2 regions of the Phyllobacterium sp. NPDC097923 genome follow, and region 2 is predicted to be linked to the other one. Evidence: predicted binding sites of a transcription regulator. Region 2 holds the regulator's gene; the other holds the start of a gene.
The links. Region 2 encodes LexA, which represses DNA repair genes until DNA is damaged. Its sites were predicted from a motif close to TGTTCNNNNTGTGTTCNG; they were not measured.
Positions count from the first base shown of each region.

Region 1: a site for LexA is predicted at 5,388-5,405, ahead of ACIQWS_RS14635 (helicase-related protein). Genes of this name have one in related genera too.

Region 1 covers NZ_JBIWBL010000002.1:458,393-470,784, reverse strand. Annotated here, with positions in the region: gene ACIQWS_RS14655 (M48 family metalloprotease) at 1-78, shown strand, start outside; gene ACIQWS_RS14650 (CarD family transcriptional regulator) at 129-737, opposite strand; gene fdxA (ferredoxin FdxA) at 1,090-1,428, opposite strand; gene ACIQWS_RS14640 (RNA-binding S4 domain-containing protein) at 1,756-2,160, opposite strand; gene ACIQWS_RS14635 (helicase-related protein) at 2,175-5,231, opposite strand; gene phbB (acetoacetyl-CoA reductase) at 5,914-6,639, opposite strand; gene ACIQWS_RS14625 (acetyl-CoA C-acetyltransferase) at 6,770-7,954, opposite strand; gene phaR (polyhydroxyalkanoate synthesis repressor PhaR) at 8,228-8,839, shown strand; gene ACIQWS_RS14615 (heme-binding protein) at 8,930-9,367, shown strand; gene ACIQWS_RS14610 (hypothetical protein) at 9,431-9,835, opposite strand; gene rpmF (50S ribosomal protein L32) at 9,920-10,102, opposite strand; gene mtgA (monofunctional biosynthetic peptidoglycan transglycosylase) at 10,281-11,018, opposite strand; gene ACIQWS_RS14595 (polyprenyl synthetase family protein) at 11,189-12,106, shown strand; gene ispG (flavodoxin-dependent (E)-4-hydroxy-3-methylbut-2-enyl-diphosphate synthase) at 12,109-12,392, opposite strand, start outside.
Region 2 covers NZ_JBIWBL010000001.1:1,492,563-1,504,954, forward strand. Annotated here, with positions in the region: gene gltX (glutamate--tRNA ligase) at 1-845, opposite strand, end outside; gene ACIQWS_RS07530 (ComEC/Rec2 family competence protein) at 1,078-3,399, shown strand; gene lexA (transcriptional repressor LexA) at 3,393-4,112, opposite strand; gene ACIQWS_RS07540 (GNAT family N-acetyltransferase) at 4,301-5,143, shown strand; gene ACIQWS_RS07545 (substrate-binding domain-containing protein) at 5,148-6,176, opposite strand; gene ACIQWS_RS07550 (ABC transporter substrate-binding protein) at 6,597-7,859, shown strand; gene ACIQWS_RS07555 (sugar ABC transporter permease) at 7,976-8,923, shown strand; gene ACIQWS_RS07560 (carbohydrate ABC transporter permease) at 8,923-9,753, shown strand; gene ACIQWS_RS07565 (ABC transporter ATP-binding protein) at 9,759-10,769, shown strand; gene ACIQWS_RS07570 (ThuA domain-containing protein) at 10,816-11,598, shown strand; gene ACIQWS_RS07575 (Gfo/Idh/MocA family protein) at 11,708-12,392, shown strand, end outside.

The DNA.
Region 1 (12,392 bases), on a different contig from region 2:
CTCTTCCGGCTGATCAACGCCCTGCCGCCCGGCGGCACGGTTTCCGTCGGCGACAAGGTGAAGATCATCAGCGAATAACAAAAAGCCCGGTAAAACCGGGCTTTTTGTTGAAAGGGATGAACCCGCTGTTACGCGGCTTCTTCCTGTTCGTCTTCAACGGAAATGTCCGCATCAGCTTCGGTTTCTTCAGTCTTCGCGCCGCGCTTGGGACCTTTGGCGAGATTGACTTCGATCAGACGGACGGCTTCGGTTTCCGACATCTTATTGACGGCGGAAATTTCACGGGCCATGCGGTCGAGTGCTGCTTCATAGAGCTGGCGTTCGGAATAGGACTGTTCCGGCTGATTGTCGGCACGGAAAAGATCGCGGACAACTTCCGAAATGGAAATCAGATCGCCCGAGTTGATCTTGGCATCATATTCCTGCGCCCGGCGGGACCACATGGTGCGCTTGATACGGGCCCGTCCCTGAACTACCTTCAGCGCACGGTCGACGTAATCTGTTTCTGAGAGTTTGCGCATACCAATGGCGGTTGCCTTTGCAACCGGTACCTTCAAGCGCATCTTGTCCTTCTGAAAGTCAATCACGAAAAGTTCGAGCTTGTGGCCCGCAACTTCCTGTTCTTCGATATTGACGATCTGGCCTACGCCGTGAGCCGGATATACAATAAACTCACCCGTCTTGAATCCGATACGCTGGGCGGTCTTTTTCTGCGGAACTGCTGTCATGCGCTTCATTACTCCCTGCTGCGCCCGGCAAAACGCACCGGTTAAACCAATCACTGGAAACCGGAACCCGGTTTGTCGGCCGCCAATATTTTCACGCAAAGCAATCCGGACCAAACAGCAGGACGGGTCACAATCAAAGAACCTCAACCTGAACTGTTAAGTCCGGAAAAAATCTAGCCGATTGGTGATTTATGCTTTAGCGCCACGAAATTGACGTCCAATGATCAACATATCGCAGCACCATAACACGAAAAGTGATCAGAATCAACTTTTTGCTGCACAAGCGCAAACTAAACGCATTGCAAGACTTGATTTTCAGGGCAAATCAGTCTTGCGGGCAACTGCGGCACCCCGAATAAGTTTAGTCGCCTTCGCCCGGTTCCGGGGAGAAGTATTTCTCGAGTTTACCGGTGACGCCGTCCATTTCCTTGGCATCGCTGGGCGCATCTTTCTTCGCCGAAATATTCGGCCATTTTTCCGCATATTCCGAATTCAGCTGCAACCAGCTGTCGAGGCCCGGCTCGGTGTCCGGCTTGATGGCCTCCGCAGGGCATTCCGGTTCACACACGCCGCAATCGATGCACTCATCCGGGTGGATGACGAGCATGTTCTCACCTTCGTAAAAACAATCGACCGGACAGACCTCAACGCAATCCATATATTTGCAGCGGATGCAATTGTCGGTCACAACATATGTCATTTACTGGCTCCTGAAGACACCATAGTCAGCGTGTCAGCGGTTGAGGTAACGATTTGGCACCGGCCTGACAAGAGGGGAAAACGGACTGCGGCACCAGAACGCGGCCCGAAAAATCTCGACGTGCAAAAGGATTGTCTTCATCACATCAGGACCGAGCTATTGTCCAAGTCCGCAGCGTGCCATTCATCGCATCGCGATGACCTGCCGACAAGCAACCATTGTCCTCTAATATAGGTGTTGCGGAAATAATATTTTAGTCCCGCCGACGAATTTGGAGATAATTTCGATGTTTCGGCGTTTTGCCCGGCAAACCACAACGCGGATGCGTCAATCATCCGAGCCGTTGTCCCGGCCCTTCATCAGCCGGTCGACGTCCCGCCGTTCGCGCTTGGTGGGACGGCCGCTGCCCGCATCGCGTCTGGGCAGCATGTCGAAGCGGCTCATGGCATCCTTCGGCGGTGGCGGCGGCGAAATGTCCTCATACAGTGTCCGCGCTTCCTCGGCGGGTCCGCGCCGGGTGCCGCCGGACAGAACTTTGTAAATGAGAATGCGCCGGTCCAGCGTGATCGTCAGCACATCACCGGGTTTGACCCCGTGTGATGGCTGGTCGATCTTGTCCTTATTGACCCGGACGTTGCCGCCCGATGCCAGCTTTGCAGCGAGGGAACGGGATTTGACCACTCGCGCGAAAAACAGCCACTTGTCGATGCGCTGCCTGTCGGTTCCCGTCATTTAGGGTCAAACCCTCACTTCTTCATCTGCTCCTTCAACGCCAGCAACTTGGCGAAGGGGGAGTCCATGTCGATCTTGACCGGGCGTTCTTCCCGCTCCGGACGCTTGCCGTGGTTCTGCGGCTTGCCGGAGGGCTTGCCGCCTTCCTGCCGGGAGCGGTCGCCTCCGCCGGGCTTGCCGCCCTTGCCGCGGAAATCCTTGCGCTCACCGCGCTCGCCCTGCGGACCGGCATTGCGGTTCGGACGGCTTTGACGCTCCTCGCCCTGGCTGTTGCCATTGCGGGCCTGCGGTTCACGCTGATTCTCGCGTCCGCCCTGTGGACGGCGGTTGTTGTTGCGGCCTTCGAAGCGGGGAGCCTGGCGCCAGAGCAGCACCGGCTTGGGTGCTTCTTCCGCCGCTGGAGCAGTTGCGGTTTCAGCAGCAGCCGCAGGCGCTTCTTCGGCAACCGCAACGGCTGCCACAGCCTCGACAACCGGTTTGACGATCGGATCACCAACCGGTTCGGCCGCCGGCACCGATTTGGTACCTTCCGGCGCAGCGGCAGCCGTTTCCTGCAGGGCAGGTGCCTGAGCAACCGCATCGAGTTCGGCAACCTTGGCCGACACAACGGCTGCATCGGTTGCTTCCGAGCGGTAGCCGAGATTCTTCAGGATTTCTTCCATATCGTCGGCTGTTGCGCCGAGAATGGACATCATGGCCGGGGTGACGACGAAACGCGTGCCGTCATAGGCACCGTCGGGCCGTGTTCCGCTTCCCGGCTTCCATGCCAGTGCCGGACGGATGAGATCGGCCAGACGCTCGAGAATATCGATGCGCACGGCACGGCGTCCGAGCAGCCGGTAGCCCGCGAGGCGATAGAAGGCCGGATCGAAGGCCGGATCGGTAACAACCGACGTGCGGCCTGCGGAAAGAACCTGCACCACATCGCCATAGCCGGGACGATCCTTGGCATCTTCCTTGAGCGCCCATAGCAGCGTCAGCAGACCTGCAGGCGCTGGTTTGAGCAATGCAGGCAGGAAGACATGGTAGGCGCCGAAGCGCACGCCCAGACGACGCAGGGCCGCGCGCGAATCCTGATCGAGGCCGCGGACATCTTCAGCCACATCGCGGCGCTGCAGCACGCCAAAGTTTTCGACGAGCTGGAACGCCAGTCCCCGCGTGATCCCGACCAGCGCATCCGCGTTGGCAAGATCAACCAGCGGCTTGAGCACCGTATCCACATGATGGGCGAGGAAGCGGTCAACCCGCGCAGCGACCTTGTCGCGTGCCGGTCCCGTCAGCTGCTCGTCGGCCAGCAACACCGCTCGGGGCTTCAATGGCTGCTCACCCGAGACGACCGAGGCGACCGGAGCGCCAATCCAGCGCAGCGTCCCGTCCGATCCCAGGGCAAAGTCGCCGTTCGCGGAAGCGGCAAAGCGCTCGGCGCGATTGTCGAACTCTGTCGCCAAGGCTTTTTGTGCAGCGGCCTTCACGGCTTTTGCATCGGTTCCATCGATCTGGCTGTCCGTGGTGAAACGGAATCCATCCAAACGTCCAACATGGTGCCCTTCGACAACAACGTCCCCGGCAGGGCTAATTTCGGCTTCTAGCATTGTATTCTCTCTCAGGCGCCTCATAAGCACGCTTGTCCTGCGGTCTACGAAGCGTTTCGTCAACCGTTCATGCAGTGCATCTGATAATCTGTCCTCAATTTCACGCGTCTTTTCTTGCCAATGTGCCTGATCTGCCAGCCATCCCGGCCGATGCGACACAAAAGTCCAAGTTCTGATCTGGGCAATCCGCCGTGACAAAGCATCGATATCGCCGTCGGTCGTATCAGCCCGGTGCACCTGTTCGCCCATGTATGTTTCGTTAACATGACCATGTTCGACGAGATCTGTATAGATCGATGCAATAATATCCGCATGCTGCGCCGGCGCAATTTTGCGGTAGTCCGGCAACGCACAGGCATCCCACAGGAGGGCCACCCGTTCCGGCGTGTTGGCCAGCGGCGCGATATCCGGGTCTTTCGACAGATATTCAAGCGCCTGCTGATCCACCGCAGGCAGCGCGCGGGTCAATCCCTCTACCGGTGCGGGCGTGTCGATCGACCGTCTCAACGCATCAAGGCTGGAGAAATCAAACCGGGCGGTGCGCCATTGCAAAATCTTGACGGAATCGAAGGCATGAGATTCCACGCGCTGCACCAGTTCTTCTGAAAAACCGGAGACCTGACCTGTCACGCCAAACGTGCCATCGCGCAGGTGCCGCCCGGCGCGCCCGGCGATCTGGCCGATTTCGCCCGGCGACAGATCGCGGAATTGATAGCCGTCAAACTTGCGATCCTGCGCAAAAGCCACGTGATCGACATCGAGGTTGAGCCCCATGCCGATGGCATCGGTGGCGACCAGATAATCCACATCGCCCGACTGGTAGAGATCCACCTGAGCATTGCGGGTGCGCGGGCTCAAGGCCCCCATGACCACGGCGGCACCGCCATTCTGGCGGCGGATCAGTTCGGCGATGGAATAGACCTCGTCCGCAGCAAAGGCCACGATGGCGGTGCGCGGCGGCAGGCGCGTGATCTTCTTCGAGCCGGCATAGGTCAGATTGGACAGGCGCGGACGCGTGACGACGGAGATGCCGCGCAGCAGCTTTTCCAGTATGCCGCGCATGGTGGCCGCACCGAGCAGCAAGGTTTCCTGACGGCCCCGCAGATGCAGGATGCGGTCAGTAAAGATGTGGCCACGCTCCAGATCGTTGGCAAGCTGGACCTCGTCGATGGCAACGAAATCCATATCCGTCTGGCGCGGCATCGCCTCGACGGTACACACCGCATAGCGCGCGCCGGGCGGCATGATCTTTTCCTCACCGGTGATCAGCGCGACATTGGCAAGCCCTACCCGTTCGGCAACACGGTTGTAGACTTCACGCGCCAGCAGGCGCAGCGGCAGGCCAATCATGCCCGTCTGGTGCGCCAGCATCCGCTCAATAGCGAGGTGAGTCTTCCCCGTGTTCGTCGGCCCCAGAACGGCGGTGACGTCACGACCGCTCAGGATCAAGGGAAGTTCGGGAGTAGGCATAAGGTTCATCAAAAATATCCAACACCGGCACGACGGCCTCACCAGAACCAGCAAGGCATGCCGGGCATGCACTATCCGATAGCATTATCGGCATCAGACAGAAAGTATGCGGCGACCTCAAGATAAACAATTGCGAACCGATTCACGGAGTGTTCCATTAAGAAACAGAACGCGAGCAGAACGAATCAGCGACGAATCAGCTATAGGATCAGATTCCTGCTTTGTTCACGGCCACATCTAGCTTTCCCGGGTTCGAGTCGCACAAGATGCTGAATCAGCGGGAACAGGATTTCAACGAATCGGTCCACCGCCGTTAACCTTTGGCTTTTCCGCGCAAAAGCGGGCAGTCCGCCGTCAACGATTTTTTTCTCTGTTAAGAAAATCGCAATATTTCCTTATAGTTAGTTAAGGAATCCAAGGCTCGGGGGCGCCGTTTCATTAACACTCCGATCAAAGGAAGAACGAATCAGCGACGAATCAGCGCTTTGTCCACTTTCCTGTTTTGTTCACGGCTACATCTTGTGCTGAAGGCGCGGGAGTCGCACCAATCCCCGAACGCATGGGCAGGAAATAGGACAAGATTCAGGAAACGCCGTTAACCTTTGGCCGCGAATATCGGGAAGCGCCGCCGCACAAAACGAAAACGCCGCCGGCTGTTTCCAGCCCGCGGCGTCTTTTGATTTGCTTCGGATCAGCTGAAATACTGCCCGCCATTGGCTGTCAGCGTCGAGCCGGTGATGAAGCCGGCATCGTCAGAAGCGAGGAACACCACGCAGCGCGCGATTTCTTCCGGTTCGCCCAGACGTCCGACCGGGATTTGCGGAATGATGCGCTCGTTGAGCACCTTCTCGTCGATGGCCCGCACCATTTCCGTGCCGATATAACCGGGACAGATGGCATTGACCGTAATGCCGGCGCGCGCGCCCTCCTGCGCCAGCGCCTTGGTAAAGCCGATATCCCCGGCCTTGGCCGCGGAATAATTGGCTTGCCCGGCCTGGCCCTTTTGTCCGTTGATCGAGGAAATATTGATCACGCGGCCGAATTTGCGGTCACGCATCCCCGTCCATACCGGATGGGTCATGTTGAACAGGCCGGTCAGATTGGTGTTGATCACTTCGCCCCATTGGCCTGGGGTCATCTTGTGAAACATGGCGTCACGGGTGATGCCCGCATTGTTGACCAGCACGGCGACGGGACCATGATCGGCCTCGATCCTGGCAATACCGGCAGCGCACTCTTCATAGTTGGAAACATCCCACTTGTAGGTGGCAATACCGGTCTTTTCCGTGAATTTCTTCGCCGCGTCGTCATTGCCCGCGTAATTTGCCGCGACCTTGTACCCTGCCGCTTTCAGGGCCACGGATATGGCTGCGCCGATACCACGTGTTCCGCCCGTAACGATTGCCGTTTTGGTCATATTTCCCCTCCCTAATTCATGTTGGATCAAAGTTAGTGTTGTTGAAAAAGAGACGTGGCAGCAGCCTGGAAATTTAGTGCTGCCGGAACACGGGTTCGACAAACGCCGAACCCGTGCTCATTCTTGCAGATCAGTCCTTGACGCGCTCAACGCACAGGGCAATGCCCATGCCGCCGCCAATGCACAGCGTGGCAAGGCCCTTTGTGCCGTTGCGGCGCTTCAATTCATAAAGCAGCGTGTTGAGCACCCGGGCACCGGATGCGCCGATGGGATGACCGATGGCGATGGCACCGCCATTGACATTGACGATGTCGGGATTGAGCCCGAGATCCTTGTTGACGGAAAGCGCCTGCGCCGCGAAGGCTTCGTTGGCTTCGACCAGATCAAGGTCCTCCACCTTCCATCCGGCCCGCTCCAGCGCCTTGCGTGACGCGGGGATTGGACCCGTGCCCATGATGGCAGGGTCGACACCGGCCGTTGCCCAGGAAACGATGCGGGCCAGCGGCTTGACGTTGCGGCGCTTGGCCTCGTCCTCGCTCATGAGCACCACGGCAGCCGCACCATCATTGAGGCCGGAGGCATTGCCTGCGGTAACGGTGCCTTCCTTGTCGAAAGCAGGCTTCAGCTTGGCTAGGGAGTCGAGTGTCGCGCCGTGACGGATATACTCGTCATCCGCAACGATCACGTCGCCCTTGCGGGTCTTGACCGTGAACGGCACGATTTCATCCTTGAACTTGCCCGCCTTCTGCGCGGCTTCCGCCTTGTTCTGGGAGCCAAGGGCGAACTTGTCCTGGTCTTCGCGGGTGAACTGCCACTTGCGGGCGATGTTCTCGGCCGTATTGCCCATGTGGTAGCCATGGAAAGCGTCGGTCAGGCCATCCTTGATCATCGTATCGATCATCTTGAAATCGCCCATCTTCACGCCGCCGCGCAGATGCGCGCAATGCGGCGCCATCGACATGGATTCCTGTCCGCCCGCCACGATGATATCGGCATCACCGGTTGCGATCTGCTGCATGCCGAGGGCCACGGCGCGCAGACCGGAGCCGCAAAGCTGGTTGAGCCCCCAGGCTGTCGCCTCCTGCGGAATGCCTGCCTCCATGGCGGCCTGGCGGGCCGGGTTCTGCCCTTCGCCGGCGCTGAGCACCTGGCCCATGATCACTTCATCGACATCGGCACCATCGACACCGGCGCGGCTCAGCACTTCCTTGATCACCGCAGCGCCGAGTTCGTGGGCCGGGACGTTGGCAAAAGCACCGTTGAACGACCCCACGGGGGTTCGCGCTGCACTGGCGATAACGATGGATTGGGTCATAGACGTCTCCTTATCATTGAGATGCTGAATTCATTCAGCTTGGCTTCCCGAACAGAATTCCCTCCCTGCGGCAGTTTGACAAGGGGCATTCGCCGCGAAGCCAAATTTATCGCCTGCAAGGCAGAGAAAGGCGAGAATGATCTGCGCGATGGATGCGGCGCACAAATCACTTTGATTTGTGCCGCTTTCCCCCTATCCTCGTGGATATATCAGTAAGCGGGCACGCAAATTCAGACCATTTGAGTCTGATGACATGAGTTGGGGAGTTCTCTGATGGCAGCAAAAACCGGCGACGTCGTCATTAAAAAATATGCCAACCGGCGCCTCTACAATACCGGCACAAGCACCTATGTGACGCTGGAAGATCTCGCCGAGATGGTGAAGCGCAATGAGGATTTCACCGTTCAGGACGCCAAGACCGGAGAAGACATCACCCATTCCGTCCTGACCCAGATCATCTTCGAGCTGGAAAACAAGGATGGGCAGAACATGCTGCCGATTCCGTTCCTGCGCCAGCTCATCGCCTATTACGGCGACCAGATGCAGGTGGTGCTGCCAACATTCCTCGAACAGTCCATGAGTGCCTTTGCCAAGGAACAGGAGCGCATGCGCGAGCAGCTTTCGGCCGCCTTCGGCAAATCGCCGATCGACATGATGAACATCAGTGCGCCGGTCAAGCTCGTCGAGGAGCAGGTTCGCCGCAACACCGAAATGCTGCAGCACGCCATGCGCATGTTCACGCCATTCCCGCTGAACAAGACGGCCGGAGCGGCCGAGGCCGACGAAACACCCGCCGCCGAAACCGCCAAGAAGGATACCGGGCTGGACGAACTGAAAGAGCAGATCGCCGCCATGCAGCGCAAGCTGGACTCCCTCGACAAATAATCCAGGCCACATCCGTTTTTGACTGAATATCCGGCTCGCGCGGCGGATCGGCTTTTGCATTCCATGACCATACGAACCCAAGAGGACACCATGGCCCAACTCTCACTTTCCAAAGCCAACACCATCATCAAGGCAGCGCTTGCCAAGGGCACCGAGGCCGGCATGCGTCCGCTCTCGGTGGCCGTGCTCGATGCCGGCGGCCACCTCAAGGCCTTCCAGAAACAGGACGGCGCTTCCCTGCTGCGCTTCGAGATCGCCTTCGGCAAGGCGTTCGGCGGCCTGACCATCGGCACCGGCTCGCGCACCGTTGAAAAATTCGCCAAGGAACGCCCGCACTTCGTCGAAGGGCTGGTGGCGGCGTCGGGCGGGCGCGTCATCCCGGTGGCAGGCGGCGTTCTCATCAAGAATGCCAAGGGGGAGCTTCTCGGCGCGGTCGGCATCACCGGCGACACTTCCGACAATGACGAGATTGCAGCGATCGCCGGTATTCAGGCGGCCGGTTTCATCGCCGACGGCGGCCAGAGCTGATCATCGGCCCAGCAACATCAAACCCCGGCAGATGGCCTCCTCTGCCGGGGGTTTTGCATGATGTCAGCGGAAGTTGACGTCGCGCCCGGCAGAGCGCAGCGAAACGGTGAATCCCGCCAGAATATCGAAAAAAGCCATCGCCATCAGAATGAAGAACAGCGAATGCGAGGCGCTGGGAACCAGCAGGAATTCCACCAGAAATGCCACGAACACGAAGGTCGAAAGGAGATGGTCAACCACCGAGGCATTGCTCGTGCGCGTTGACTTCATGATCTCGAAGAACAGCAACGCCAGCGACAGCACGATCATCAGGTCGCCCAGTGTCATCCGCCATACGCCGCCCGACAGCATCTGCATGGAATAGAGCTGCGTTGCCCACGGATCGGCGCCGCCGATACCCGTCAATCCGGCAACCACCAGATTGAACACGACAAGCGGCACGATCATCAATGGAATATTGGAAATCACGGCATCTGTCTCCCATCAGCATGTCATAAACAAAAAAAGACCGGCACAAGGCCGGTCCTCTTTATCACGAAATCCAGGAAGGGATCAGCCTTCTTTCGGCGTCAGAACCTGACGGCCGCGATACATGCCGGTCTTCAGATCGACATGGTGCGGACGGCGCAGTTCGCCTGAATTCTTGTCTTCGACGTAAGTCGGGGCCTTCAACGCGTCGGCGGAACGGCGCATGCCGCGCTTCGACGGAGAAGTTTTTCTTTTAGGTACAGCCATTGTTCCTGCTCCAGTAATCAGTCAAAATCCGGCGCTGGCCCGATCGAGCCTGTCACAATGGACAAAATTCCGGAAAGTTCGGCTGGGGCTATACACGGCTTGAGAGCTTTTGACCAGCATGAGTCGCATATTTTTTGTCGCAAATGCCGATATGCCGGGATTTGCGCCGATAGAGGGTCTATTTGACACAACCAATATACGCACCGGCGCCCCGCGCACGCCGTTCATTGAGCCTTGCCAGCGTTTGCAACCCCTGCCCCGGCCGCGCCGGATTGCGCGCGATCGGGTTGGGCAGGGTCACCGCGAGAAAGGCTGCCTGCCGCGGTGTCAGCCTTGCCGCACTCACCTTGAAATGATGCTGCGCCGCCGCCTCGATGCCGTAGATGCCCGGGCCCCACTCGGCAATATTCAGGTAGATTTCCATCACCCGCCGTTTGGTCAGGATCAGATCGGTCATCATCGCCAGCGGCATTTCCAGGCCCTTGCGGATGAAAGACCGGCTGTTCCACAGGAACAGGTTCTTGGCGGTCTGCATCGTGATCGTCGACGCACCGCGCGTCTGCTCGCCATCCATCGCATCGGACACAACCAGGTTCATCGCATCCCAGTCGACGCCGGAATGAAAGCAGAACCGCGCATCCTCTGACATCATGACGGAATGCACCAGCACCGGGGAAATCTCGTCCAGTGACACCCAGCGCCGGTCATAACCGGAAAAAGTCACGAGGTCCTTCACCATCAAGGTGGAAACGGGATGCACGAACGGCAGCCGGTACAGGCTGAGCAGGATGATGGGGATCATCATCAGGAGGATGCCCGTCAGAATCAGGTAGCGCACGATGCGCCCCAAAGGCGAGCCGCCCGGACTGACCAGATAGCCTCCGCCTCTTTTGTTTCTGACCAGAACCCGTGTCACACCCGCCGCCTGCGTTGAAAGCCCATCATGGACATAGAGCAACCATCCGCCAAAGGGAACCATTTCCATGCCATTCCGGCCATGTTCACAATGACAACAAGGCAAAAATGCAAAAGCAGCGCATCTAATCATTGACCGGGCGCCGATTTTTCGTTCATTGCCAGATCATGATGACAGATCAAGACACTTCCCTGTTTCAGATGACATTGCTGCATCGCGCCGCCTCGGTGGAAACGTTGCTGACGGGCCTGCTCTCGGATCAGCCGCAAGACGGTGAGATCAGCCGTCCGCCCCGCCTCATGGCAGCCATGCGGCACGGCGTTCTCAATGGCGGCAAGCGTCTACGCCCCTTCCTCGTCCTGGAAAGCGCCGCTCTCTTCGGTGCCGACACCCCCGCGGCTTTGCGGGTAGCGGCGGCGCTGGAATGCATCCACAGCTATTCGCTCGTGCATGACGATCTTCCGGCCATGGACAATGACGATATGCGCCGCGGCCAGCCGACGGTGCATCGCAAGTTCGACGAGGCGGCCGCCATCCTTGCGGGGGACAGCCTCCTGACCTACGCGTTCGAACTGATTGCTGCCGAGGCGACGGAACTTGATCCTAGCGCCAAGGTTGCACTGGTGACGGCACTGGCACGCGCTGCCGGTATCGGCGGCATGACCGGCGGCCAGGCGCTCGATCTGGAAGCGGAAAAGGTCAAGCCTGACGAGGCCGGCATCATCCGCCTGCAGGCCATGAAAACCGGCGCGCTGATCCGTTTCGCCTGCGAGGCCGGTGCCATGATCGGCAATGCCAATTCCCGGGATCGCGAACGGCTGGCGGAATATGGCTCGGCCATTGGTCTTGCCTTTCAGCTGGCCGACGATCTGCTCGACGTTACCGCCGATGCTGCCCATATGGGCAAAGCCACCGGCAAGGATGCGGCGGCGGGCAAGGCCACGCTGGTTTCACTGCACGGGATCGACTGGACCAAGCGCCAGTTGAGCGGGCTGGTGGCACAGGCCGAGGAATTGCTTGCGCCCTTCGGCGAAAAGGCTGCCCTGCTCAAGCAGGCCGCACGGTTCATCGCCGAGCGGCAGAGCTAGAATCATTCGGCCGCGTGCGAGCCTGCACCCTGGCCGAAGCGGTTTTCGATATAATCGGCAACCATCTTCTGGAATTCCTTGGCAATGCCCGCACCGCGCAGGGTCGCCACTTTCTTGCCGTCGACAAAGACCGGAGCCGTCGGCGTTTCGCCGGTTCCCGGCAGTGAAATGCCGATATCCGCCATCTTGGATTCGCCCGGCCCGTTGACGATGCAGCCCATCACCGCGACATTGAGCGCTTCGACACCGGGATATTTCTCGCGCCAGACCGGCATGTTGTCGCGAA
Region 2 (12,392 bases):
TCGGACATGATCTCGTCATCGCCATGGCTCCAGCCAAGGCGGACGAGATAGTTGCGCAGGGCGGCGGGCAGATAGCCCATGGCGCGATAGGCTTCCACGCCGAGCGCACCGTGACGCTTCGACAGCTTTGCCCCATCCGCACCGTGAATCAGCGGAATATGACCCATCACAGGGATATCCCAGCCCATCGCATCATAGATGATCGCCTGGCGCGCCGCATTGGTCAGGTGATCGTCACCACGGATGATGTGGGTGACGCCCATGTCATGGTCATCGACGACAACCGCGTGCATGTAGGTCGGATTGCCGTCGGAGCGCAGGATAATGAAATCATCGAGATCCTTGTTGGGAAAGCGCACATCGCCCTGTACGAGGTCGCGCACCAGGGTTTCGCCGTCCTGCGGCGCCTTGATGCGGATAACCGGCTTGACGCCTGCAGGGGCTTCCTTCGGATCGCGATCGCGCCAGCGGCCGTCATAGCGCGGCGGGCGGCCCTCGGCGCGGGCTTTTTCGCGCATTTCCTCAAGCTCTGCCGGCGAAGCATAGCAATAATAGGCCTTGCCCTTGGCGACCAGCTCTTCGGCGACTTCCCAGTGGCGGGGCGCGCGCTCGTATTGCGACACCGCATCGCCATCCCAATCGAGGCCCAGCCACTTCAGGCCATCGAGAATGGCCGTGACAGCCGCTTCCGAGGAGCGTTCCCGGTCCGTGTCTTCGATGCGCAGCAGCATCTTGCCGCCCGTATGCTTGGCATAAAGCCAGTTGAACAGGGCCGTGCGGGCGCCGCCAATATGGAGGTATCCGGTCGGGGAGGGTGCAAAACGGGTAACAACAGGTGACGACATAAGGACTCCAACAGACGTCTCGGCCATTAGCCTAACATCCAATCGATTTGATCTGGCGTTGATGTAGCATAGGAGCGCTGTCGTGCAAGGGCATTGGCAGAATTGGAGGCAAATGCAGGGGCCAGGCACCAGTACACAAACGAGTGAACGGCAGTTTTTTGATCGTCCGGCGGACGATGAGCCGGGTCTTGCGCCCCGAATATCCCAAAATGTTGGTGTCACCCGGCGAGGCGTGAGTCTGTCCGCAGCGCTGCGCCGGCGCATGGGGTTGGGGCAGGATTTGCTCCCGGCCGTTTCCCGGGCATGCGGGCGGGATTATGATCGCGGCAGTCTTTTCCTGTTCGTTCCGGTTTTTGCCGGCAGCGGCGCCATCGTCTATTTCAGTCTGCCATCGGAACCGCGGCTGAGCGCCATCCTCTTCGGATTGACCGCGCTTGCCGGGTTCAAACTCCTGGCACGCGAGCGGCATCTGACGGGGATGGGTCTTTCCGCCGCCGTGCTGGTTGTCATGGGCATGCTCTGCGCCAAGCTGGAAACGCTGCGTCTGGATACGCCAATGCTCGGCTCCGCCGTCACCACACGGCTGACCGGCCGCATCGTCGCGATCAACCGCGCCGAACGGGGCGGCTGGCGCGTGACGGTGGACGTGATAACCACGGAGCGCCCGCTGCTGCGCTATGCCCCGGCAAGGCTGGTTGTATCGGCCCGAGCCTTGCCACCTGAAGCTGCCATAGGCAGCGGGCTGCGCGGTCTGGCGCATCTGCGCCCGCCATCCGGTCCCGTGCGATCCGGCAATTACGACTTTGCCTTCCACAATTACTACAGGGGCATCGGCGGCAGCGGCTTCTTTCTCGGCAGGCCGGAAGCAGCCTCTCTGCCTGAACCGGCTGATTTGACAACCAGAACGCTGTTTGCCGTCGCTGCGATGCGCCAGGCACTCACTGATCGTATCCTCGGTCATATGCCGGGAGAAGCCGGTGCCATCGCCGCATCGCTGATCACCGGCCAGCGCGATGGCATCAGCGAGGCCACCAACAACGCCATGCGGCTGAGCGGCCTGTCGCATATCCTCTCCATTTCGGGATTGCACATGGCGCTCGTGGCCGGGATCGTCATCGGCTCGCTGCGTGCGTGCATGGCCTTCTTTCCGGACTTTGCCGCGCGCCATCCCATCAAGAAATTTTCGGCATGCGCAGCGCTGCTGGCGTCGGCATTCTATCTGCTGCTCTCGGGGATCGACGTGGCGGCCCAGCGCAGCTTTGTCATGCTGGCAGTCATGCTTGTCGCCATGACCGTGGACCGGGCGGCGCTGTCGCTGCGGAATGTTGCCCTGGCCGCCTTGGTAACCATTGCCATCGCGCCGCACGAGGTGATGGGACCAAGCTTCCAGATGTCGTACTCGGCCACAGCCGCACTGATCGCATTCTACGGCTGGTGGTCGCCGCGCAGGGCCGGCCGGACCGCGCGGCGTGCCTCCGGCAACAGCCTGTTGTTGCGGCTGCCCGGCAAGATCGGCGATCATATCAGTGATGTCGCGCTGACATCCCTGGTCGCCGGTTCGGCCAGTGCGATCTTTGCCGCCTATCATTTCAACAATACGGCGCCGCTCGGGCTGATCGGCAACGCCTTTGCCTTGCCCGTGGTCTCGGTTCTGGTCATGCCCTTCGCCGTACTGGCGCTGTTGCTGATGCCGTTCGATCTGGATTTCCTGCCGTTCGCCGTCATGGAACGCGGCATCGAGCTGGTGGTGTTCATCGCCCATCACGTTGCCGCACTCTCGCCCTCGGGCAATCTCGGTCCGATGCCGCAGCCGAGCCTTATCCTGATGAGCGTGGCACTTGTGATCCTGCTTCTCACGACGTCGTGGTTGCGTCTGTGCGGTCTGCCGCTGTTTGCTGCGGCCATCCTGATCATGGCACGCACAGCGCCGCCGGATATCGTCCTGTCGGAGGATGGCCGGCTGGCCGGTGTGCGCAATGGCACGGCATTGATGATCAATCGCCCGCAGGGCGGCGCCTTCACGTTAAACAACTGGCGGCAGGGTTTTGGGCTGGAACAGATCGTCAAACCGGCGCGGATCGGCAAAGAGGCAGCGGAGGGTGCCTTCGAATGCGCCGGAAAGCTCTGCCTGGCGCGCGAACCGGGCGGTCTCATCATCGCCTATACGGATGATCCCGCGCAAAGGAACCCCGCATGCAGCGAGGGGAATATCGTCGTGCTGGGCTTTGCCGGTGTGGACACCGATTGCCCTGTTCCGGGCCCAATGGTGATCACGCGCCGCGATCTCGCCTTGAACGGTGCTGCGGAAATCCGGTTCGGTTCCGGCGGGCAAGGGCAGGGTGACGTGACGGATCTATCGAAAGCCGGAGAAGCGCTGGAGCAAAGGGTGCAGTCGGCCCGCCTGACCTGGGCGATCGGTCCGCCGGACCGACCCTGGAACAAGTACCGCACTCATTCCAATGCGGCGCGCAACCGGCCGGAGCATTCACGCAAGGCCCACGCGATCGAAGGCGTCCCGAACAATGTCGAACGGGACGCGGCGGCCGGTCAGTAACGGCGGATCAGGCCGACGAGCTTGCCCTGCACCCGCACGCGGTCCGGTCCGAAAATCCGCGTTTCATAGGCAGGGTTGGCGGCTTCCAGGGCAATCGAGGCACCCTTGCGGCGGAACCGCTTGAGGGTGGCTTCCTCATCATCGACCAGCGCCACGATGATTTCGCCTGGGCTTGCGGTGTCGCCGCGCTTGATGACGACGGTATCGCCATCAAAAATACCCGCTTCGATCATCGAGTCGCCCTTGACCTCAAGCGCATAATGTTCGCCGCTGCCGATCATATCTGGCGGAAGGCTCAGCATGTGGGTCTGGTTCTGGATCGCGGAAATCGGCACACCAGCGGCAATCCGGCCCATGACCGGAATGCTGACATTGGCAGGCATGTCCATATCGTTGGAGGCGCGCGGCTGCGGCTTGGGCGGTGCAACATTGCGTCCGAGACTGCCCTCGATGACGCTCGGCTCGAACTTTCTCTGGCTGTTGAGGCCGGGTGCGATGGAGTCCGGCAGGCGCAGGACTTCCAGCGCGCGTGCCCTGTTCGCAAGCCGGCGAATGAAGCCGCGCTCTTCCAGCGCAGTGATCAGCCGGTGAATGCCGGATTTGGAGGCCAGATCCAGCGCATCCTTCATTTCGTCGAAGGATGGCGGAATGCCCGTCTCCTTCAGACGCTCATGAATGAAGAGAAGAAGTTCATGTTGTTTACGCGTGAGCATCGGCGATCCTTTAGCAGGGAATCGGAAAAACAAAACCAGAACAAACACTATCTGTTCCAGCATTGTTCTACAAGTGCTTAATATTCCGTTGCGGCAATGCTGGAAGCTTGGTTACGAAGCATGTGGGGGCAGAAATGCACCCGTTCAGGGTACTGTTCCGTCGGTTTCCAACTGGATATCACAATATCATGACAGCTTTCATCCGAATCGCCGAGCGCCAGGACCTTGACACCATCATCGACTGGGCAGCTGCCGAGGGCTGGAACCCCGGTTTGGACGATGCGGACGCATTCTGGGCCGCGGACCCCAAAGGCTATCACGTGCTTGAGGTCAATGATGAACTGACGGCAGCGGTCTCGCTGGTCCGCTATGCGAGAGACTACGGCTTTCTCGGCTTCTACATGGTGCGTCCGCAATCGCGCGGGCTGGGTTTCGGCTGGTCGCTCTGGCAGGATGTGCTGAGCGGATTTGCCGGACAGACCATCGGCCTTGATGGTGTCGTTGCCCAGCAGGAAAACTATCGGAAGTCGGGGTTTGTCTATGCCCATGCGAATTACCGCTATGGCGGCGCCCCCGGCTGCAGGGCACCCGTCAGCGACGATATCGTCGCCATCGATGCGCAATGGATCGGCGCCGTCGCCGCCTATGACCGTCAATTCAATCCCGAACCACGGGAATCGTTTATCCGTGCCTGGCTCGGCCCGTCCGGCTCGCGCCACGGCCTGGCCTGCATTGCCGACGGAAAAATCGCGGGGTATGGCGTCGTGCGCGCATGCCGCGAGGGTTGCAAAATCGGTCCCTTGTTTGCCGAAACCGAAGAGATCGCCGACCGGCTGTTTCAATCGCTCGCAGCAAAGGCCGGGGATGCACAGGTCTTTCTGGATATTCCCGGGACCAATGGGGCCGCGCGGCGCCTGTGCGACCGGTACGGTCTGGCGCCGGTGTTCGAAACCGCACGCATGTATCGCGGACCGGCGCCCGAATTGCCGCTCGACCGGATTTTTGGCATCACAACCTTCGAATTGGGCTAGGCACTCACCGGCGCGGGGCGACGGGCGGACCGCTCGATTGGCGCAGGATGAGTTCGACCGGCCATATCTCGTGGATGTTCTCGACCGGCTCGCCGTCAAGGACGCGCACCAGCAGTTCGGCGATACGCGACCCGGCGGAGCGGATCGACGACCGGGTGGTGGTCATGGCGGGGACCATGTTGCTGGCATTGAGATAGGGGAACACGTCGTCATGGGCGATCACCGAAACTTCCTTGCCGAGTTCGTAGCCTTTTGAACGGATGGCGCGGAAAATGCCGAGCGCCGTCATCATCGAGCCGGCGAGAATGGCGGTCGGATGCGGCGTATAGGACAAAAGCCGCTGCGCCTCATGAAAACCGGTTTCGTCGGAAAAACGCTCATGCACGATGAAGCGCGGATCGACGGCAATGCCGCGCTCCAGCAATGCTTCGCGATAACCCATTTCGCGGTGTTCGGAAAAGGTGTGGCCCTTCAGCCCGTCGATCATCGCGATATGCCGGTGGCCGAGATCGATCAGGTGCGATGCCGCCTGCCGGAAGGCGCCGGCATTGTCGATATCGAGCCAGGCATGCGGGGCGGCGATATTGGTTCGCCCGTGCAGCACAAAGGGAAATTTCGCTTCCGTCAGCATGGCAACCCGCTCGTCCATCAGGGTGGGGCCGGTGACGATGATGCCGTCCACGCGCTTGCTGGAAATCAGCCGCCGGTAGGCCGCAAGCTCGTCATTGTTGATGCTCGGGCTCATCAGCAGGTCCATTTCGTGCTGCGACAGCTGCTCGGCCAGACCGGAAAAGAACTCGCTGGTGTGCGGACCGAAACGTTCGCTGCGGTCGCGCGGCATCAGGATGCCGATGGCGCCGATGCGGCCGATGGCAAGGCGCCGGGCATTGGCATTGGCGCTGTAACCGAATTTGAGAGCCGCCTGGCTGACGCGTTCGCGCGTCGCCTTGTTGACTTCAGGATAGCCGTTCAGGGCGCGACTGACGGTCGTTTGCGAGAGGCCCAGTTGTTCAGCCAGTTCCTTGAGTTTCATGGCAAGCAATCCAGTACGGTCTGTTCAGGCAATGCAGATATGACTCCAAATAATAAACATAACCAGAGGCTAAATTCAAAGCGCTTTGGTAAATTGCTCGCGATATTGTGATCCGCGAGCGGCGCAGTGCTGTTTCAACAGGGCGGCAGCCCGGAATTCACGTTCTCAGCAATACCGTATAATGCACTGTAACATATATATAATAATTCATTTCTCCATGCGGTTTACCTTGATGTCTGGCTTGTGCCGCCAATTTGCGGCTTGACAGGTGAAAGAGCCTTTGTCATTTTTCATTCAAAGCGCTTTGAATTTTGATGTTTCAAATGATTTCCAAAGCGCTTCAGGAGGAGTTTTTGAAGAGGGGCCAAGCATCGTTGCGATGTACGGCAGCCGATTCTGTCAGATTTTTGGGAGGAAATCATGAAAGCCAAATCATTCATTGCGACCCTTTTGACCACGACCTTGCTGGCTTCAGGGGCTTTTGCCGCCAATCTGGCGATTGTATCCGGCGACACCGGCAATGGACGCGAGTTCCTGCGCAAGCAGCTTGACCAGTTCGAGAAGGAAACCGGCCACAAGGTGTCCATCGTTGCCATGCCAGCCAACAGTTCCGACAATTTCGGCCAGTACCGGCTGTGGCTCGCCGCCGGCAATACCGACATCGACGTCTACCGTACCGACGTGATCTGGGCGCCGCAACTGGCCGACCAGTTCCTCGACCTGAAGGAAGCCGCCAAGGACGTTATCGATCAGCACATACCGTCGATCATCGAAAGCCAGACCGTCGGCGGCAAGCTGGTCGCCTTGCCGATGTTCACCGACGCCCCGGCGCTCTACTACCGCAAGGACCTGCTGGAAAAGTACAAGAAGCCGGTGCCAAAAACCTGGGACGAGATGGCGGCAACCGCCAAGGAAATCCAGGACGGCGAGCGGGCGGCTGGCAACAAGAGCATTTATGGCTTTGTCTTCCAGGCCAATGCCTATGAGGGCCTGACCTGCAACGCGCTCGAATGGGTAAAATCCTCGGGCGGCGGGCAGATTGTCGAGGCGGACGGCACGATTTCGATCAACAATCCGGAAGCCGCAGCGGCCATCGACCGCGCCAAGGGCTGGGTCGATACCATCTCGCCCAAGGGCGTGCTCGCCTATACCGAGGAAGAAGCACGCGGCGTCTGGCAGACCGGCAATTCCGTTTTCATGCGCAACTGGCCCTATGCCTATGCGCTGGCCGGGGCCGATGGCAGCGCCATCAAGGGCAAGTTCGACGTGGCGCCCCTGCCGAGCGGCAAGGATGGCCAGAACTCCGCTGCAACGCTTGGCGGCTGGAACCTGGCGGTTTCAAAATATTCGAAGGCGCCCGAAGAGGCGATCAAGCTGGCGCTGTTCCTCGGCTCGCCCGCACAGCAGAAGGCGCGGGCGATTTCCCAGGCCAGCATGCCGACCATCAAGGTGCTCTATGACGACAAGGACATCGCCGCCGCGCAGCCGCTCATTCCAAACTGGAAGCCGGTGTTTGAAAATTCCGTTCCGCGCCCCTCGGCGCCGACGAAGGTGAAATACAATGAAGTGTCCAACATGTTCTGGAGTGCGGTCCACGATACATTATCGGGCAATGGCACCGCTGCCGAAAACCTTGAGCTTCTGGAAGCAAAGCTGACCGAACTCAAGGGAAACAGCTGGTAGACCCCTGCCAGCAAAAGGGCACGGTGCGGATGGCGTTCACAACCTCCCGAACCCCGTTCGCACCGTTTGCCTGACGCTTTCGCTTCATCCGGAACCACACGGGCAGGAATACGAGCATGACGCCTTCCACCGCACGTTCAGAGCTTTTGCGGCAGCGCGCCCGCTCGGCGCAGCTGTTTCTCATTCCGATGATCATCGCGCTGGCCATCGTTGCCGGCTGGCCCTTGCTTCGGACAATCTATTTCTCGTTCACCGATGCCTCGCTGACCAATATGAGCGCGGCCAAATGGGTGGGATTCAAGAACTATCTGTCGTGGATCCAGCTGAAAAGCGGCCGCACGATCTTTTCAGGACTTCTGGTCGATCCGACCTGGTGGAACGCCGTGTGGAACACGGTGCGCTTCAGCATCATCTCCGTGGCGCTGGAAGCCTTTTTCGGCATGATCGTCGCGCTTGTTCTGAATGCCGAGTTCAAGGGCAGGGGCATTGTCCGCGCTGCCATCCTCATTCCCTGGGCGATCCCGACCATCGTGTCGGCCCGCCTGTGGGGCTGGATGCTGAACGACCAGTTCGGCATTCTCAACGATCTGTTCATGCGCCTTGGTTTCATCAGCCATCCCATTGCCTGGACGGCGAGTGCCGATACGGCCATGACGGCGGTGCTGATCGTCGATGTCTGGAAGACCACGCCCTTCATGGCGCTGCTCATTCTGGCAGGCCTGCAGATGGTGCCGAAGGACATTTATGAAGCCGCGCATATCGACGGCGTGCATCCGATCCGCCAGTTCTTCCGCATCACGCTGCCGCTGATCAAGCCGGCACTGATGGTCGCCATCATTTTCCGCCTGCTTGATGCCATGCGCATTTTCGACCTGATCTATGTGCTGACGCCCAACAGCTCGCAGACCAAGACCATGTCGGTACTGGCGCGGGAAAATCTCATCGAATTCGACAAATTTGCCTATGGCTCGGCACAGTCGACACTGCTGTTTCTGGTGATCGCCCTGATGACCGTGCTGGCGATCTGGCTTGGCCGCGTGCGCCTCGATGGAGGAGACCGCTGATGATCTGGAATCTCACCAAGAACACGGCGTTTTACGCGCTCGTCACCCTGATTGTCGTGCTGGCGGTCTTTCCGTTCTACTACGCCATCATCACCAGCTTCAAAACCGGCAGCAACCTGTTCACCGTCGAGTATTTTCCGTCGTCGTTCTCGCTGGAAAACTACGTCTCGGTCATCAATGCCGGCAGTTTCACCCGCAATCTGCTGAATTCGCTTGTCGTGTCGACACTGGTGGTTCTGCTGGCACTGCTGATCGCCGTCACCGCATCCTTTGCACTGGCCCGTGTGCGGTTTCGCGGCCGCTCGCTGCTGCTGCTGACCATCCTGTCCGTCTCGATGTTCCCGCAGATCGCGGTGCTGGCGGGCCTGTTCGAGGTCGTGCGCTTTCTCGGCCTCTACAACACGCTGTGGAGCCTCGTCTTTTCCTACACGATCTTCACACTGCCGTTCACCGTGTGGGTGCTGACCACCTTCATGCGCGATCTGCCTGTCGAAATCGAGGAGGCGGCCATCGTCGATGGGGCCACTCCCTGGGTCATCATCACAAAGGTATTCCTGCCGCTGATGTGGCCGGCGATGGTAACGACCGGACTGCTCGCCTTCATCGCGGCGTGGAACGAGTTCCTGTTTGCCCTCACATTCACGTCTTCGACGGAGGTGCGCACGGTGCCTGTCACCATCGCGCTTTTGTCCGGAGCCAGTGCGCATGAAATCCCGTGGGGCACGATCATGGCCGCATCCGTCATCGTGACGGTGCCGCTCGTTGTTCTCGTCCTGATTTTCCAACGCAAGATCATTTCCGGCCTCACCGCCGGCGGCGTCAAGGGGTAACTCAAATGACAGCTATTCATCTCAACAATGTCCGCAAGTCCTTCGGTACGTTCGACGTCATCAAGGGGGTCGATCTGGAAATCAGCCCGAGCGAATTCATGGTGTTCGTCGGCCCTTCCGGCTGCGGAAAATCCACGTTGCTGCGGTTGATCGCCGGGCTTGAGGATATCACCGCCGGAACGCTCGCCTTCGACGACAAGGTGGTCAACAGCCTGACGCCGTCACAGCGCGGCATTGCCATGGTGTTCCAGTCCTATGCGCTTTATCCGCACATGACGGTGTTCGACAACATGGCGTTCGGCCTGAAACTGGCCAAGAGCGGCACAGACGAAATCAAGCGGCGGGTGAACGAGGCAGCGGACATGCTGCAGATCACCGCCTATCTCGACCGGCTGCCGAAACAGCTTTCCGGCGGCCAGCGCCAGCGCGTGGCCATCGGCCGGGCCATCGTGCGCGATCCGAAAGTCTTCCTGTTCGATGAACCGCTGTCCAATCTCGATGCGGCCCTGCGGGTGCAGACACGGCTTGAGATCGCCAAACTGCATGCAAAAATGCACGAGACCACGATGATCTACGTCACCCACGATCAGGTGGAGGCGATGACGCTTGCAGACCGGATCTGTGTGCTGCGCGACGGCATCGTTGAGCAGGTCGGTACGCCGCTGGAGCTTTATGAGAAGCCGCAATCGGTCTTTGTCGCCGGTTTCATCGGGTCGCCGAAGATGAATTTCCTGACCGAGAAACATGCGGATACCTACCGCGCTCACACGCTTGGCGTGCGGCCGGAGCATCTCGAAATCAAAGACAAGGGCGGCACCTGGAACGGCAAGCTGATCCTGTCAGAAAACCTCGGTTCCGAGACCTATCTCTACATCGATATTGGCGCGAAGGACCCGCTTGTCGTCAGACAGGACGGGACTGCAAGCCAGCAGCCCGGCGAACTGCTCCACATTTCGCCTATCAACGACAATGTCCACCGCTTCGATCAATCGGGCAGGCCGGCAGCGTCAAACTGAACTGAGCATCCTCCCAACCGCATATGCAATGAATAGGAAGACAAAGATGACCATCCGCACGCTCGTCTGGGGCGAAAATGTTCATGAACAGCTGAACAAGACCGTCGCCGAAATCTACCCCGAAGGCATGCACAACCAGATTGCCAAGCTTCTGAAGTCCGACAGCAATATCTCGGTCAAGACCGCCACCCTGCAGGAACCCGAACACGGCCTGACCGACAAGGTACTGGATGAAACCGATGTGCTGATCTGGTGGGGGCACCGCGCCCACGGCGATGTTGCGGACGACGTGGTCGAGCGCGTTGCCAAGCGCGTCTGGGAAGGCATGGGTATCATCGTTCTGCACTCCGGGCATTTCTCCAAGATTTTCAAGCGCCTAATGGGCTCGCCCTGTGCGCTGCACTGGCGCGAAGCCGGTGAGCGCGAGCGGCTCTGGGTGGTCAATCCCGGCCATCCCATCGCCAAGGGCCTGCCACGTTATTTCGAGCTTGAAAACGAAGAGATGTATGGCGAGCCATTCTCCGTGCCGGAACCGCTCGAGACGATCTTCGTGTCATGGTTTCAGGGCGGCGAGGTGTTCCGTTCCGGCCTGACCTACCGCAAGGGCGCGGGCAACGTGTTCTATTTCCGTCCCGGCCACGAAACCTATCCAACCTATCACGATGCGACGGTCGGGCTTGTCCTGCGCAATGCGGTGAACTGGGCCTATAACCCCAATCGCTATCCGGAGCTCAATACGGCACCGAACACGCCGGTCGAACAGGCCATCGAGCCTATCACCGCCCGCGGCGGCAGCCTGCATGAAGCTGGCGAGGAAGGTTTCCGCTAAACACCGATCCGATCGGGGACGGCCCGCGCGCGGCCGTTTCCAATATCCGCAGTATCAATGCCGGCACCGCGTTGCAGCGTGCGGCACATTCATGTGAAGGACTGGACCAATGCGTCTTTTGATCTTGGGTACCGGCAGTATGGCCAATTCCCATGCCAAGAATTTCGCTGAAATCGAAGGGGTAACACTGGCAGGCGCGGTGGATGTCGATGCGGGCCGGGCGGAAGCATTCCGCGCGGAATATGGCATCGAGCGGGCATTCACCTCGCTGGAGGAGGCACTGGCCTGGGGCGATTTCGATGCGGTGGCCAATGTCACGCCCGACAGCATCCACCACGCCACGACCCTGCAGTGCATCGCGGCGCGCAAGCACGTGTTCTGCGAAAAGCCGCTTGCGGCCAATTATGAAGATGCAGCCGAAATGGCCGATAAGATCGAGGCGGCGGGTCTCGTCGGTATGGTGAACCTGACCTATCGCAATGTCGCGCAGCTGCAGGCGGCCCGCAAGCTGGTCACCAGCGGCCAGATCGGCAAGGTCAGACACGTGGAAGCATCGTACCTGCAAAGCTGGCTTGTCTCGAAAATGTGGGGTGACTGGCAGACGGAAAGCCGCTGGCTCTGGCGTTTGTCAAAGAAGCACGGCTCCAACGGCACGCTTGGCGACGTCGGCGTGCATATTCTCGATTTCGTCGTCTATGGCACCGATACGGAAATCGACGAGGTGTTCTGCCGCCTCAAGGCATTCGACAAGGCGGAAGGCAATCGCATCGGCGAATATGAACTCGACGCCAATG